4 regions of the Hydrogenophaga sp. SL48 genome follow, and region 2 is predicted to be linked to each of the others. Evidence: predicted binding sites of a transcription regulator. Region 2 holds the regulator's gene; each other region holds the start of a gene.
The links. Region 2 encodes FNR, which switches genes on or off when oxygen is low (the NO sensors DNR and NnrR bind a similar motif). Its sites were predicted from a motif close to TTGATNNNNATCAA; they were not measured.
Positions count from the first base shown of each region.

Region 1: a site for FNR is predicted at 1,250-1,263, ahead of clpB (ATP-dependent chaperone ClpB). Genes of this name have one in related genera too.
Region 3: a site for FNR is predicted at 1,797-1,810, ahead of IM738_RS12430 (DUF2189 domain-containing protein). Genes of this name have one in related genera too.
Region 4: a site for FNR is predicted at 1,452-1,465, ahead of ubiM (5-demethoxyubiquinol-8 5-hydroxylase UbiM). Genes of this name have one in related genera too.

Region 1 covers NZ_CP063400.1:2,145,496-2,148,926, reverse strand. The annotation lists gene IM738_RS10220 (molybdenum cofactor biosynthesis protein MoaE) at 1-429, shown strand, start outside; gene IM738_RS10215 (GNAT family N-acetyltransferase) at 440-1,201, shown strand; gene clpB (ATP-dependent chaperone ClpB) at 1,343-3,431, shown strand, end outside.
Region 2 covers NZ_CP063400.1:1,307,142-1,310,572, forward strand. The annotation lists gene ccoG (cytochrome c oxidase accessory protein CcoG) at 1-483, shown strand, start outside; gene IM738_RS06270 (nitrogen fixation protein FixH) at 516-815, shown strand; gene IM738_RS06275 (hypothetical protein) at 888-1,181, shown strand; gene fnr (fumarate/nitrate reduction transcriptional regulator Fnr) at 1,248-1,967, opposite strand; gene hemN (oxygen-independent coproporphyrinogen III oxidase) at 2,144-3,431, shown strand, end outside.
Region 3 covers NZ_CP063400.1:2,626,347-2,629,777, forward strand. The annotation lists gene IM738_RS12415 (PTS sugar transporter subunit IIA) at 1-293, opposite strand, end outside; gene IM738_RS12420 (2OG-Fe dioxygenase family protein) at 411-1,154, opposite strand; gene IM738_RS12425 (bacteriohemerythrin) at 1,277-1,726, shown strand; gene IM738_RS12430 (DUF2189 domain-containing protein) at 1,843-2,685, shown strand; gene IM738_RS12435 (hypothetical protein) at 2,686-2,928, opposite strand; gene IM738_RS12440 (long-chain fatty acid--CoA ligase) at 3,076-3,431, opposite strand, start outside.
Region 4 covers NZ_CP063400.1:4,536,043-4,539,473, reverse strand. The annotation lists gene IM738_RS21475 (heavy-metal-associated domain-containing protein) at 1-70, shown strand, start outside; gene cueR (Cu(I)-responsive transcriptional regulator) at 67-519, shown strand; gene IM738_RS21465 (Spy/CpxP family protein refolding chaperone) at 742-1,380, shown strand; gene ubiM (5-demethoxyubiquinol-8 5-hydroxylase UbiM) at 1,502-2,707, shown strand; gene IM738_RS21455 (histone deacetylase family protein) at 2,940-3,431, shown strand, end outside.

The DNA of each region.
Region 1 (3,431 bases), 840 kb from region 2:
GCAGAAGTCGCCAGGCTGCGCGCGGACGAGAAGGGGGTTGGCGCCATCTGCTCCTTCGTGGGCACCGTGCGAGACCGCAACGACGGACAGAGCGTCAGCACCATGGAGCTGGAGCACTACCCGGGCATGACGGAGAAGAGCATCGAAGCCATGATCGACGAGGCCTTCAAACGCTTCGACATCTTCGGCGCGCGGGTGATCCACCGCGTGGGCTTGTTGCAGCCGCTGGACCAGATCGTGCTGGTCGCCGTGACCTCGGCGCACCGGGGCGAAAGTTTCCAGGCCTGCGAGTTCCTGATGGACTACCTCAAGACCCAGGCGCCATTCTGGAAGAAGGAGCAGACGCAGGACGGCGCTCGCTGGGTGGACGCACGCGTCAGTGACGATGCGGCGCTCGCCAAATGGGGCATCCAAAGCCAGAACGTCTGAGGCTTTGCCGATGACGGTCAAGACCTTGAGCCCCGCCGACATCGCCTCCATCGAGCGCGCCACGCTGACGGCGGTGGCGCCTGAGCGGATCGAAGCCATCGACGGTTGGCTGCTGCCCATGGACCACGGCACGGTCGGCCGTGCCCACAGCGCGGTGCCGTTGCACCATGGGTTCCACGATCCCGCCTTGATCGACGAAATTGCGCAGCGCTACCGGAGCGCTGGTCTGCGACCGGTGTTTCGCCTGCCGGACCTGCCCTCGTTCGATCCCTGGTGGCCGGCGCTGGCGGCGCGGGATTTCCAGCGCAAGCAGCCGACGCTGACCCAGACCGGCACGGTGGACGGTCTGCTGAACCTGGCCGGTGACACCGAGGGCGTGTCGCTGGACCAGCGCCCCGACGCGGCCTGGATGGCGATGTTTCTGGGGGAAGGGCTGGACCCTGTGGACGGTGCCAGCCGCTCGCGCGCCCTGTCGCGTGCCGAGGGCACGCTGTACGCCAGCCTGCGTGAAGGCGGGCAGACCCTGGCCTGCGGCGCCGCCTGTTTCGCCGACGGCTGGCTGAGCATGCATGGGCTGCGCACCGCCTCCAGCCAGCGCGGGCGTGGGCTGGCGGGTCGGTTGATCCGCGCGATGGCGCTGGACGCACAGCGCCGGGGCATTGCCCGAGCCTTCCTGCAGGTCGATGGCGCCAACGCGCCGGCACTCGCCCTGTACCGGCGGGCCGGCATGCTCACCGCCTGGACCTACGCCTACTGGCGGGCGCCCACGTAAAAGGGGTCTTGCGCGGTGGCAGGCGCAGGGCGGAGTCCGCACCTGCGGTTGACGCAGGTCAAACGCCACGTCAAAGCGCCTTGAAAACCGCGCGTTCAGCGCCAGATGCACTCCAATCAACTTTTTGCGGAGTGCCTTTTCATGCGACTCGACAAACTCACCACCAAATTTCAAGAAGCCTTGGGCGAAGCCCAGACGCTCGCGCTGGGCGCCGACCACGCCTACATCGACCCGGCCCACGTGTTGCTGGCCATGCTGCGCCAGACCGACGGGCCGCAGTCGCTGCTGCAGCGCGCCGGCGTGAACGTGCAAGGCCTGGCCAAGGCGGCCGAGGCGGCTGTCAAGCGCCTGCCCGAGGTGCAGGGGCAGGATCAGGTGCAGGTCGGTCCCGATCTGGCCAAGATGCTGCAGGCGACCGAAAAGGAAGCTATCAAGCGCGGTGACGAGTTCATCGCCAGCGAGCTGTTCCTGCTGGCGGTGGCCGACCAGAAGGGTGAACTCGGCCGCATGGCCAACGAAAACGGCCTGACCCGCAAGAGCCTGGAAACCGCGATCACGGCCGTGCGCGGGGGCCAGAAGATGGACAGCCCCGAGGCCGAGGGACAGCGCGAGGCGCTGAAGAAATACACCATGGACCTGACCGAGCGCGCCCGCCTGGGCAAGCTGGACCCGGTGATCGGTCGCGACGATGAAATCAGACGTGCCATCCAGGTGCTGCAGCGCCGCACCAAGAACAACCCGGTGCTGATCGGCGAACCCGGCGTGGGCAAAACCGCCATTGTTGAAGGCCTGGCGCAGCGCATCGTGGCCGGCGAGGTGCCGGATTCGCTCAAGGGCAAGCGGGTGCTGAGCCTGGACATGGCCGCGCTGCTGGCGGGCGCCAAGTTCCGAGGCGAATTTGAAGAGCGCCTGAAAACCGTGCTGAACGAACTGGCCAAGGACGAAGGCCAGACCATCGTCTTCATCGACGAGTTGCACACCATGGTGGGCGCGGGCAAGGCCGAAGGCGCGATGGACGCGGGCAACATGCTCAAGCCGGCGCTCGCGCGCGGCGAGCTGCACTGCGTGGGCGCGACCACGCTGGACGAGTACCGCAAGTACATCGAGAAAGACGCCGCGCTGGAGCGCCGCTTCCAGAAAATCCTGGTCGGCGAGCCGACGGTGGAGGCGACCATCGCCATCCTGCGCGGCCTGAAGGAGCGCTACCAGGTGCACCACGGCGTGGACATCACCGACCCGGCCATCGTGGCCGCAGCCGAGCTGAGCCACCGCTACATCACCGACCGCTTCCTGCCCGACAAGGCGATCGACCTGATCGACGAGGCCGCGGCCAAGATCAAGATCGAACTCGACTCCAAGCCCGAGGTGATGGACAAGCTCGACCGCCGGCTGATCCAGCTGCAGATCGAGCGCGAAGCCGTCAAGAAAGAAAAAGACGAAGCCTCGCAGAAGCGGCTGACCCTGATCGAAGACGAGATCACGCGGCTGCAGAAAGAGATCGCCGATCTCGACGAGATCTGGAAGTCCGAAAAGGCCACAGCCCAGGGCAGCGCCCAGGTGCGTGAAGAGATCGACAAGCTGCGCCAGCAGATCGAAAGCCTGACCCGCAAGGGCGATCTCGCCAAGGTGGCCGAGCTGCAGTACGGCAAGCTGCCCGATCTGGAAAAGCAGCTCAAGGAAGCCCAGGAAAAAGAGTCCGGCAAGGCCAAGGGCGGTGCGGGTGTGGGCCCGCAGCTGCTGCGCACCCAGGTCGGCGCCGAAGAGATTGCCGAAGTGGTGGCACGCGCCACCGGCATCCCGGTGGCCAAGCTGATGCAGGGCGAGCGCGACAAGCTGCTGGTGATGGAAGACAAGCTGCACACCCGCGTGGTGGGGCAGGACGAGGCGATCAGTGCGGTGGCCAACGCCATCCGCCGCTCGCGTTCGGGCCTGTCGGACCCGAACCGCCCGACCGGTTCCTTCCTGTTCCTCGGCCCCACCGGCGTGGGCAAGACCGAGCTGTGCAAAGCCCTCGCGGGCTTCCTGTTCGACAGCGAGGAGCACCTGATCCGCATCGACATGAGCGAGTTCATGGAGAAACACTCCGTGGCCCGCCTGATCGGTGCACCCCCCGGTTACGTGGGATACGAGGAGGGCGGCTACCTGACAGAAGCCGTGCGACGCAAGCCCTACAGCGTGCTGCTGCTCGATGAGGTGGAGAAGGCCCACCCGGACGTGTTCAACGTGCTGC
Region 2 (3,431 bases):
CTGGTCAAGTACGCGACGCAGAACGGCATGGCCAATGGCTGGACGACGGCACAGATGGTCCGTCGAGGTCTGCGCCCGCGCGTGCTTGTCTACACGGGCATCCTGATGGCCATCACGACCGCCGTGATGGTGAGTCTGTACCTGCGCACCCCGCTCAAGGTGGATGTGATCCGTGACCGGGGCACGCTGGCCCGCATGGTGGAACAAGGGCGCATCGAGAACGTGTTCAGGTTGCAGGTCATGAACGCCACCGAGTCCACGCAGCGCTATGTGATTGGTGTCACCGGTCTGCCTGGCATCACCATCGCTTCCGAGAGCGAAGTGGAGGTGCTGCCCACCGAAGTGCGTTCTGCCGTCATTCGGGTGCAGGTGCCTCCGGGGGCGGCATCCACCGGTTCTCATCCCATCCAATTCGATGTCCGTTCGACAGGGGATGAGGTGTCTCAGGTGAAAGAAAAAGCCGCGTTCCTGATCCCCCGGTAAAGTGACACCCACCTTTCCACTCCGACACCCACATGAATCCCAACAACGCCGCTCCCGCCCAGTCTTCGCTGCCCATCCCCTGGTGGAAAGTGCCTCACATGTGGCTGGTGGTGGGCGGACCACTCGTGGTGGTGGTTGCAGCCATTGCCACGGCCATCATCGCCGTCAAGGGCGCTGATCCTGTGCTCAACAAGGCCGATTTCGAGCGAGACCTGAAAGCCGCTCATGCCCTGGACGGACAAGCCAAAGCCAAAGCGCTGGAAACCTTGCAGCCCGCGCAGCAGGCGCGCAACCACGCGGCCTCACCGCTGCCGGAGCCTGCGGCCAAATAACAGGGGCAGGCCGAGCCGCCGACCTCAAAGACTTCTTGAACTGACTTTCACCCCCTACGAGGAGACAAGAGCATGTGGTCACAGCGCTGGATGTGGATTGCCTGGCCAGCCTTTCTGGTGGCAGCGGTTCTGGAAATGATCGTGTTTGCGATGGTGGACCCCGGTGACTTGCATTGGTTTGGCAACCCGCTGGGGCTGTCCCGGCAGGCCATCTACACCTTGGCCTTCTTTGTGTTCTGGGGAATCACCATGGCCTCCAGCGCGCTGACCACCCTGTTGTCGATGTCACCCTTCGAGGTCAACCGATGCCCGGTGCCCGAGGCCGCGCGGCCTGAAAGCTGTGCACAAAACCGCTCCTGTCGCTGACGGCGAAAAGCCCAAAAGAAAACCCCGCCGGAGCGGTCCGGCGGGGTTTTCTTTTGAACGCTGAAATCAGCGGCAGGTCTGTGGATTCACGATCAGCTTGAGTGCTTCGGTGTCCTTGATGTGCACGTAGCGTTGCTTGACTTCAATGATGCCTTCCTCGACAAACTTCGAGAACGTGCGGCTGACCGTTTCCAGCTTCATGCCCAGGTAGCTGCCGATCTCTTCGCGCGTCATGCGCAGCACCAGCTCGGATTGCGAGAAGCCTCGGGCATGCAGGCGCTGCACCAGGTTGAGCAGGAACGCCGCCAGGCGTTCCTCGGCGCGCATGCTGCCCAGCAGCAGCATCACGCTGTGGTCTCGCACGATTTCGCGGCTCATGATCTTGTGCACATGGTGCTGCAGGGTGGTGAACTCCCGAGAAAGCTCTTCAACCTGATCGAACGGCATGATGCAGACCTCGGCGTCCTCCAGGGCGATGGCGTCACACGAGTGGCGGTCGCTCACGATGCCATCCAGGCCGATGATTTCGCCCGTCATCTGGAAGCCGGTGACCTGGTCCCGGCCGTCGGCGGTGGTCACACAGGTTTTGAAGAAACCCGAACGGACGGCATAGAGGGAGGTGAACTTGTCGCCGGTGTTGAACAAGGCCGAGCCCCGTTTGACGCGCCGACGGGCTGAAATGACGTTGTCGAGCTTGTCCATTTCGTTGGGGTTCAAGCCCATGGGCAAGCACAGCTCCCGCAAATTGCAGCTGGAACAGGCGACTTTGATGCTTTGAATGTCCATAAATATCCCGCAATTGGGCCGAAGCTTAACGCATGGGTGTCGCTGATGTCGATGTACCCATTCGTTTCGCTGGCGTCAGTCAGCAGAAACCCTTGGCTGTCATGCGCCCTTGATCTTGATCAAGGGCGCTCGAACGCGCCTGGGGCACATTCTCCTTCTGCATTGGAGAATTGCCTGTGAGTCACGCCATATCTGACGAATTGCTCAAGCGGTTCGATGTCCCTGGACCGCGCTACACCTCGTATCCGACGGCTGATCGGTTTGTGGAAGCCTTCACCGAAGCCGACTACATCCAGGCCCTGGAGCAGCGGCGAGCGGGCTCGATGGCCTTGCCGCTGTCCCTGTACGTGCATGTGCCGTTTTGCGAATCGGTTTGTTACTACTGCGCCTGCAACAAGGTGATCACCAAGCACCACGAGCGGGCGGAGGAATATTTGCGCTACCTCTCGCGTGAGGTCGACCTGCAGGTGCAGCACTTCGGCAAGGGCCACAGCGTGTCCCAGCTGCACCTTGGTGGCGGGACGCCCACCTTCCTGTCGGATGGCGAGCTCGAAGACCTGATGGCGATGATCCGCCGCAACTTCACGCTGGTGCCGGGTGGGGAGTATTCGATCGAGGTGGATCCCCGCACGGTGACCGGCCAGCGTTTGCAGACCCTCGCACGCCTTGGGTTCAATCGCCTGAGCTTTGGCGTGCAGGACTTCGATCCTGCGGTGCAAAAAGCCGTGCACCGGGTGCAGCCCGCCGAACAGGTGTTTGAACTGGTGGAAACCGCCCGCAAGATCGGCTTCGAATCGGTGAACGTGGACCTGATCTACGGCCTGCCACTGCAAACGCCGGAATCGTTCTCCCGCACGCTGGCGCAGGTCAACCAGCTGCGCCCTGACCGCATTGCGCTTTACGCCTACGCCCACCTGCCTTCGCGGTTCAAGCCGCAGCGCCGCATCATTGCGGCGGAACTGCCCAGCCCCGGGGACAAGCTGTCCATGCTCTCGGCCTCGCTGGATGCCATGAGCGAGGCCGGCTACGTGTATGTGGGCATGGATCATTTCGCGCTGCCCACCGATGCCTTGGCGGTGGCCAAGCGGCAGGGCCGCCTGCACCGCAATTTCCAGGGCTACAGCACACAACCCGACTGCGATCTCATCGCCCTGGGTGTGTCGGCCATCGGCCGCATCGGTGCGACCTACAGCCAGAACGCCAAGACGATCGAGGATTACTACGACGCTCTGGATCAGGGCCGGTTGCCGATCGTTCGCGGCTTGGCACTCACGCGCGACGATCTGTTGCGCAGGTCGGTCATCATGTCCTTGATGTGTCAGGGCCAGTTGCAGTACGAGCCCATCAACCTGGGGCATCTCATAGATTGCAAAAAGTACTTTGCCCGAGAACTTGAGGTCTTGGCCAGCTTTGCCGAACAGGGACTGGTGAGCATTGACGAGTCGGGTGTGCAGGTCACTGCCA
Region 3 (3,431 bases), 1.3 Mb from region 2:
TGGATGTAGATCAACCGGGCGCGTGGCAACCGGCGCACGGCGGCATGCGGCACGGCCACACCACCACCCAGCGAGGTGCCACGGCGGACCTGGCGCAGGGCCAGCTGGCGCGCCACGGCACCGGTTCGGACGCGCCGGCCATCGCTCACGATGTTGTCCACGAACTTGAACAGCTCCGTGGTGTCGGACAGCGCGACGCCGACGCGCGCTTCCACATCAAGGCGAAGCTGGTTGAGATCGATCACGTTGCGGGAACCGGGGAGGTGAACGGCGCCACCCCAGGGTGGGTGCATCCGAAGGCCTCGATTGAAGCAACGACGGCGTAAAAACGGCGTAACAAAATGGCCCCGCACGCCAGGGGCCAAGACCTTGAACCCAGCACCGCGGTCGTTCAAGGCCAGCCGGAAGGATCAGCCGCCCTGGAAGCCGTCCCGGCGGTAGGTCAGCACCAGCGTGTCGCGCCAGCCCAGTTCGCCGGGCAAGACCGGCTGGATCGGCGTGCTCTCGTGGATCACGCGCTCATCGTCCAGCAGCAGCAGCGACCAGGGCTCGGTGAGCGTGAAGCGCTGGCCGCTGGGGCCGTGCGCGTCAAACACCCGGCTTTCGCCGCCCTTGATGCGATGGCGCCCGAGCATGAACACCGCCACCAGGTCCACCCCGTCGCGGTGCGCGCCCTCGGGGGTGGGCCGCCCGATGCCGTCGGTGGTGTCGATGCGGAACGGGTGCGCCTCCACGAACCAGGGCCGCTCTCCGCGCAGCGCCGACACCGCCTGCCCCACCGTGCCGAGCAGGCGCTGCCAGAGCGGCGTCGCGAGCACGGCCGGGTCCATGGGCTCGAACCAGCGCTGCATGCCGCCGTGCAGGGCGTTGTATTCCAGCGGCTGCCAGTGCGCGCGGTGCGGCACCTGCTGCACCACGCCGCCATCCACCACGAAGCAGCTGTGGCGACGGCGCCGGTAGCGGCCGCCGTCCATCAGGTAGGCGTCGCTCGGCAGGTCGTCCCAGCTGGCGTGCAAGGCCGCCAGCTGTTCGGCGTCGGTGTGCAGCCAGCGCTGCACATCGCTCGCGCTGACGAGGGCAAAACCCGCGTCACGGAGGGCTGGATCGAGCCCGTTCAGGGGCACATAAGGGGGTGGAAAGGCAAGTCGAGTCATGGCCGGGCAGTGTACCGGCGCCTCATTCGGTCGCCTCTCCATCGCCTTCGCAGTTTCTGCGCTGGATCAAAACGACCGCGTGCGCGCAATGTCAAGCTGCAGGCATTGCCAAGGAGACCGCTATGAACACCGTTGAATGGTCCGATGCCTTGCTGCTGGACTTTGAACCCATGGACGCGGTGCACCGCGAGTTCGTGGACCTGCTCGCGTTCGCCCAGAGCGCGCCCGACGCCGCTCTGGCGAAAGCCTGGGGCGCGGTGGTGGAGCACACGGTCCAGCACTTCGGCCGCGAGGACGCGTGGATGCGAAAGACCCGGTTCGCGTCCGCCGAGAACCACATCCTGCAGCACCGGGTGGTGCTCAACGTGTTGCGCGAAGGGCTGGTCATGGCCCAGGCAGGCCGGCTGGCGGAGGTGCGCGAAATGGCTGGGGAACTGGCGGTCTGGTTCGCCAAACACACCCAGTCGCTCGACGCGGCCCTGGCCCTGCACATGCGGCGTGAGCCCACCGGCACCGGCGATGCTGCCCCGAGGCGGGCGGCGGGCGGCCACACCGCCCAGGCCCTGCACTGAACACCTCGCCAGCCGCATCGCCCTGGCGCCGAGAAAAACCCCACCCCCTCATGGGGTAAACCATGGCGGCGTGATATTTGTCAATGGTTATATTGTTTCCCCAACCGGAGACACCCATGGCAGAAGCCCTACACGCCGCCGAAGCTGCCGACGAGCACGCACCGGCAGACAACGCCGAGCAGGCACCCGACGACGAGGCCACGCGCGGCCCGTCGGTGCTCTCGCTTCAGCTCGCCACCCTGCGACTGACCGACCCCCTGCAGTGGCTCCGGCTGGGCTGGGCCGATTTCAAGCGCTGCCCGCGCATCGGCCTGTTCTACGGCCTGTGTTTTTTCATCATGGGCCACGCGCTGCTGGCGCTGTTCCAGACGGCGCCCGAGTACCTGCTGGCGCTCAGCGCCGGCTTTCTCCTGATGGGTCCGTTCCTGTGCCTGGGCCTGTACGACGCCAGCAAGGCCATGCAGACGCACAGCCACCGCCCGTCCCTGCGCGCCTCGCTGCAAGCCTGGCGGCCGACGCGCGGCACCATGGCCATCTTTGCCGGCGTGTTGCTGATCCTTGAAATGCTCTGGGGCCGCGCGGCCCTGGTGGTGTTCGCGGTGAGCTTCAACACCATGCCCGACAAGGCCAACCTGCTGGCCATGCTGCTCGACCCGGAAAACATCGGCTTCGTGATCACCTACTGCGTGGTCGGCGGGGTCTTCGCCAGCCTGATCTTCGTCACCAGCGTGATCTCCATCCCGATGATCATGGACCGCCAGGTGGACGCCGTGTCGGCGGGGTTGACCAGCATCCGCGCCTGCCTGCAGAACCCGGGGGTCATGCTGTTCTGGGGCGCACTCATCACCGGCATCATCGTGATCGCCATGCTGCCCGCGTTCCTGGGGCTGCTGATCGCCGGCCCGGTGATCGGGCATGCCACCTGGCACGCCTACCGGCACATCGTGCCGGCCGCCTGATCAGGCCCCTTCGTCCTTCTCCAATGGAGCGGTCTCGCGCCAGAGGCGGGCCAGCAGCCACCAGCCCGCCAGGGTATTGAGCAGGGCGAACAGGGTCAGCAGCAGCCGCATCGCACCGGTGGGCTGCAGCACGTACAACGCCGAGGTCATCGCCGACGACATCAGGTTGAGCACGACCACCAGCCAGAACAGGGGCAGACGCGGTTGCCAGAGGCGGCGCAGCGATGCGAGGGGGGTGACCATGCGGTTTTGCGTTCAAGCGTGGAAAAATGCGGGGGGACAGCTTCCGGCGCAATATGCCTGAACCCAGGATGCGGTGGAACCGGCTCCGCCGGGCCACTCGCATCGCCCCCTTGGGGGTCGCGCGCAGCGCGGCGGGGGTGTCTCTATTCAGGGTTCTTTCTCTTGAAGCAACCGCCACATCACCTTGCCACTGCCGCTCTTGGGTAGCGCATCGACAAACTGCACCACGCGCGGCGCCTTGTAGACCGCCATGTTCTCGCGGCACCAGTGAATGATGTCCTGCTCGCTCGTCTGGCCACGCGCGGCATCGCGCAGCACCACGACGGCCTTCACGCTCTCGCCGCGGTAGCCGTCTTTGGTGCTGATCACGCAGGCCTCGGCGATCGCCGGGTGACGGAACATCAGCGCCTCGACCTCGGCCGGCCAGACCTTGAAACCGCTGGCGTTGATCATGCGTTTCAGGCGGTCGGTGATGAAGAAATAACCGTCCTCGTCCACCCGGC
Region 4 (3,431 bases), 2.2 Mb from region 2:
GCAGAGCGAACAGCCACGCGAAGCGCTCGCCGCCGCGATCCGCGAAGAAGGCTACGCGGTCACGGCATGAAAACTGGCGCAGCGCCAGCCGCCCAGGAGCCCGCGCTCGACGGCCGCATGGCCTGGCCGGTCAACATCGGCACCGCCGCCGCGCTCAGCGGCATCTCGCCCAAGATGCTGCGCCACTACGAATCGCTGGGCCTGCTGGGCGAGGTGGCGCGCACCGACAGCAACTACCGCCAGTACAGCCTGGCCGACGTGCACAGCCTGCGCTTCATCCGCCGCGCGCGCGACATGGGCTTCGGGCTGGACGCGATCACCGAGCTCGTGGGCCTGTGGCACAACCGGCGCCGCAGCAGCGCCAGCGTGCAGCGCATCGCCCAGAAGCACCTTGACGAGCTGGGCCAGCGCATCGCCGCGCTGCAGGCCATGCAGCGCACCCTGGGCGAACTGGTCTGCCACTGCCCCGGCGACGACCGCCCCGACTGCCCCATCCTGGACGATCTCGCCGCTCCATAACCTGGGTGGCTTGCTCTCCATCCGGCTTGGGGCGGCCCTGCGCCGGATCGCGGCCCGCCGCACGTCGCCACTGCGGGTTGCTGAAAAACGGAACATATCTTTACAAACCCGCAGCACAAGGCCGCAAAGCGCTTACACGGCACTTCCACACTGGAGCCATTCCAGAGACAGCCTCCCGCTGAGATCCCTGGAACGGCTTTTCCCACCTTTCAGGAGTGACCCATGAAACTGTTCACCAAACGCACCCTCATCGCCGCCTCGCTCGCGGCCGCCTTCGTCGGCCTCTCGGCCACCGCCATCGCCCAGAACGCCGGCGGTCCGGGCAACCACCAGGGCATGTCGGCCGACATGCACGCCCAGCACATGGCCCAGCGCGGCACCGAAGCCGGCAAAGGCCAGGGCGACATGGCCGGCAAGTTGGCACAACGCATGGAGCAGATGCAAAAGCGCCACGCCGAGCACCAGGCGCAACTCAAAACCACGCTGAAGATCACCGCAGCCCAGGAACCCGCCTGGAACGCCTACGTGGCCGGCACGGCGCACACACCGCGCATGGGCAAGACCGCCGGCGAAGACTGGTCCAAGCTGACCACGCCGCAACGCCTGGACAAGATGCAGGCCCACAAGGCCGAGCGCGACGCCCAGATGAGCAAGCGGGTCGACGCCGTCAAGACCTTCTACGCCGCGCTCACGCCCGAGCAGCAGAAGGTGTTCGACACCCAGGGCCACAGCGGCTTCCACCGCGCCGGCATGAAGGGTGAGCACCGCATGGGTGGCCAAGGTGGCCACGGCGGTCACCACGGCATGCGCGGCCAGGGTGGCGAGCCGGGCTGTGAAGGCCCGATGCAGAAACGCGGCTGATCCTTTCCGCATCTCTCAAAGCCCCGGCCCGTCCGGGGCTTTTTTGTGGGCGCCTGGCGGGCGTGGCCCGCTTGACCTGAGTCAAGCCCCGACAGAGGACCCGCGCGTAAGCTGCCGCGCCATGGACTTTCACCTCATCATCGTGGGCGCCGGCCCGGCGGGCCTGTGCCTCGCTCGTGCGCTGCGCGAGAGCGGTCTGCGGATCTGCCTGATCGAACAACAATCTCTCGACGCCCTGCAGCACCCCGCTTTCGACGGCCGCGAAATCGCCCTCACCCAGCACAGCGCGGCCCTGCTGCGCTCCCTCGACCTCTGGCCCCTGCTGGGCGACGCGAACATCGCGCCGCTGAAGGACGCGCTGGTGATCGACGGTGGCGTGGGCACGCGGCAGTCGCGCATGACCATCAGCCACGCGCTCAGCCACCAACCCGAGCTCGGCTTTCTGGTGGCCAACCACCACATCCGGCGCGCCGCGTTCGAGGCCGCGATGGCCGAAGGTCCGGGCCAACCGACATTGCGCTGCGGCGAGCAGGTGACCCACATCCAGACCGACGCTCACTCAGCGCAGCTCACCCTGTCCAGCGGTGAAACGCTGACCTCCGCGCTGGTGGTCGCCGCCGACAGCCGCCACTCCAGCACCCGCCGGGCCATGGGCATCGCCGCCGACATGCACGACCACGGCCGCACCATGCTGGTCTGCAACATGACGCACGCGTTGCCCCACCACGAGACCGCCTGGGAGTGGTTCGACCATGGCCAGACGCTGGCCCTGCTGCCCATGAACCCCTGCCCGCTGACCGGCCTGCCGCGCTCGTCGGTCGTGCTGACCCTGCCCAGCCAGGCCCTGCAGCCGCTGATGGACCTGCCCGAAGACGCCTTCAACCGCGAGATGACGCAGCGCTTCGGCAGTCAGCTCGGCCCCATGGCCCTGGCCAGCACGCGCCACGCCTACCCGCTGGTGGGCGTCTGGGCCCGCCGCCTGGTCGCGCAGCGTTTCGCGGTGGTCGGCGACGCCGCCGTGGGCATGCACCCGGTCACCGCGCACGGCTTCAACCTCGGCCTGCGCAGCATCGAGGCCCTGTCCGGGGCGCTGATCCAGGCCCAGCAGCGGGGCCAGGACATCGCTTCGCCTGCTTTGCTGGCGCGTTACCAGCGGACCCACCAGGGCGCCAGCCGCGGCCTCTACCTCGCCACGCACGCCCTGGCCACGCTCTACACCAACGAACAAGGCCCGGCGCGCGTGCTGCGCCAGGTGCTGGTGCAGGCGGGCGAACGCTTCACGCCGTTCAAGCGCCTGGTGGCTGGGTCCCTGACGGGGCTCAGGTAGACCCCCCCGCGCCGCTTCGCGTCACCCCCAGGGGGCGATGCGAGTGGCCCGGCAGAGCCGGTTCCACCGCATCCTGATGGGAGGCACGCGCTCCGGTGCCCTCTCTTCGGCAGGGCCTTGTTGCTCTGCATCAAGGCGTGCGTCAGCATTCGGGTCTAGATTGATGAAAGTCAATCGGCATGGGTGCGCAGACACCCGGCCGGTCATCACCGCCCGAGGAGACCACAACCACATGCTGTCCGCCTACATCACCCACGCCGACTGTGCCCGCCACGACATGGGCGCGCACCACCCGGAATGTCCCGAGCGTCTGGGCGCCATCAACGACCACCTGCTGGTCAAGGGGCTGCTGGACTACATGGTCCCCTACGACGCGCCGCTGGCCACCAAGGAGCAGCTCAGCCGCGCCCACGCCTCGCTCTACGTGAGCGAGATCTTCGAGGCCTCGCCGGCCGAAGGCCTGCACGCGGTCGACCCCGACACCAACATGTGCCCCCACACGCTGACCGCCGCCCTGCGCGCGGCGGGCGCGGCGGTGCAGGCGACCGATCTGGTGCTCGCGGGCGACGCGCCCACCGCCTTCTGCTGCGTGCGTCCACCCGGCCACCACGCCGAACGCTCGGCCGCCATGGGTTTCTGTTTCTTCAACAACGTCGCCGTGGGCATGCGCCACGCGCTCAATGTGCACGGCCTGGAGCGCGTGGCGCTGATCGACTTCGACGTG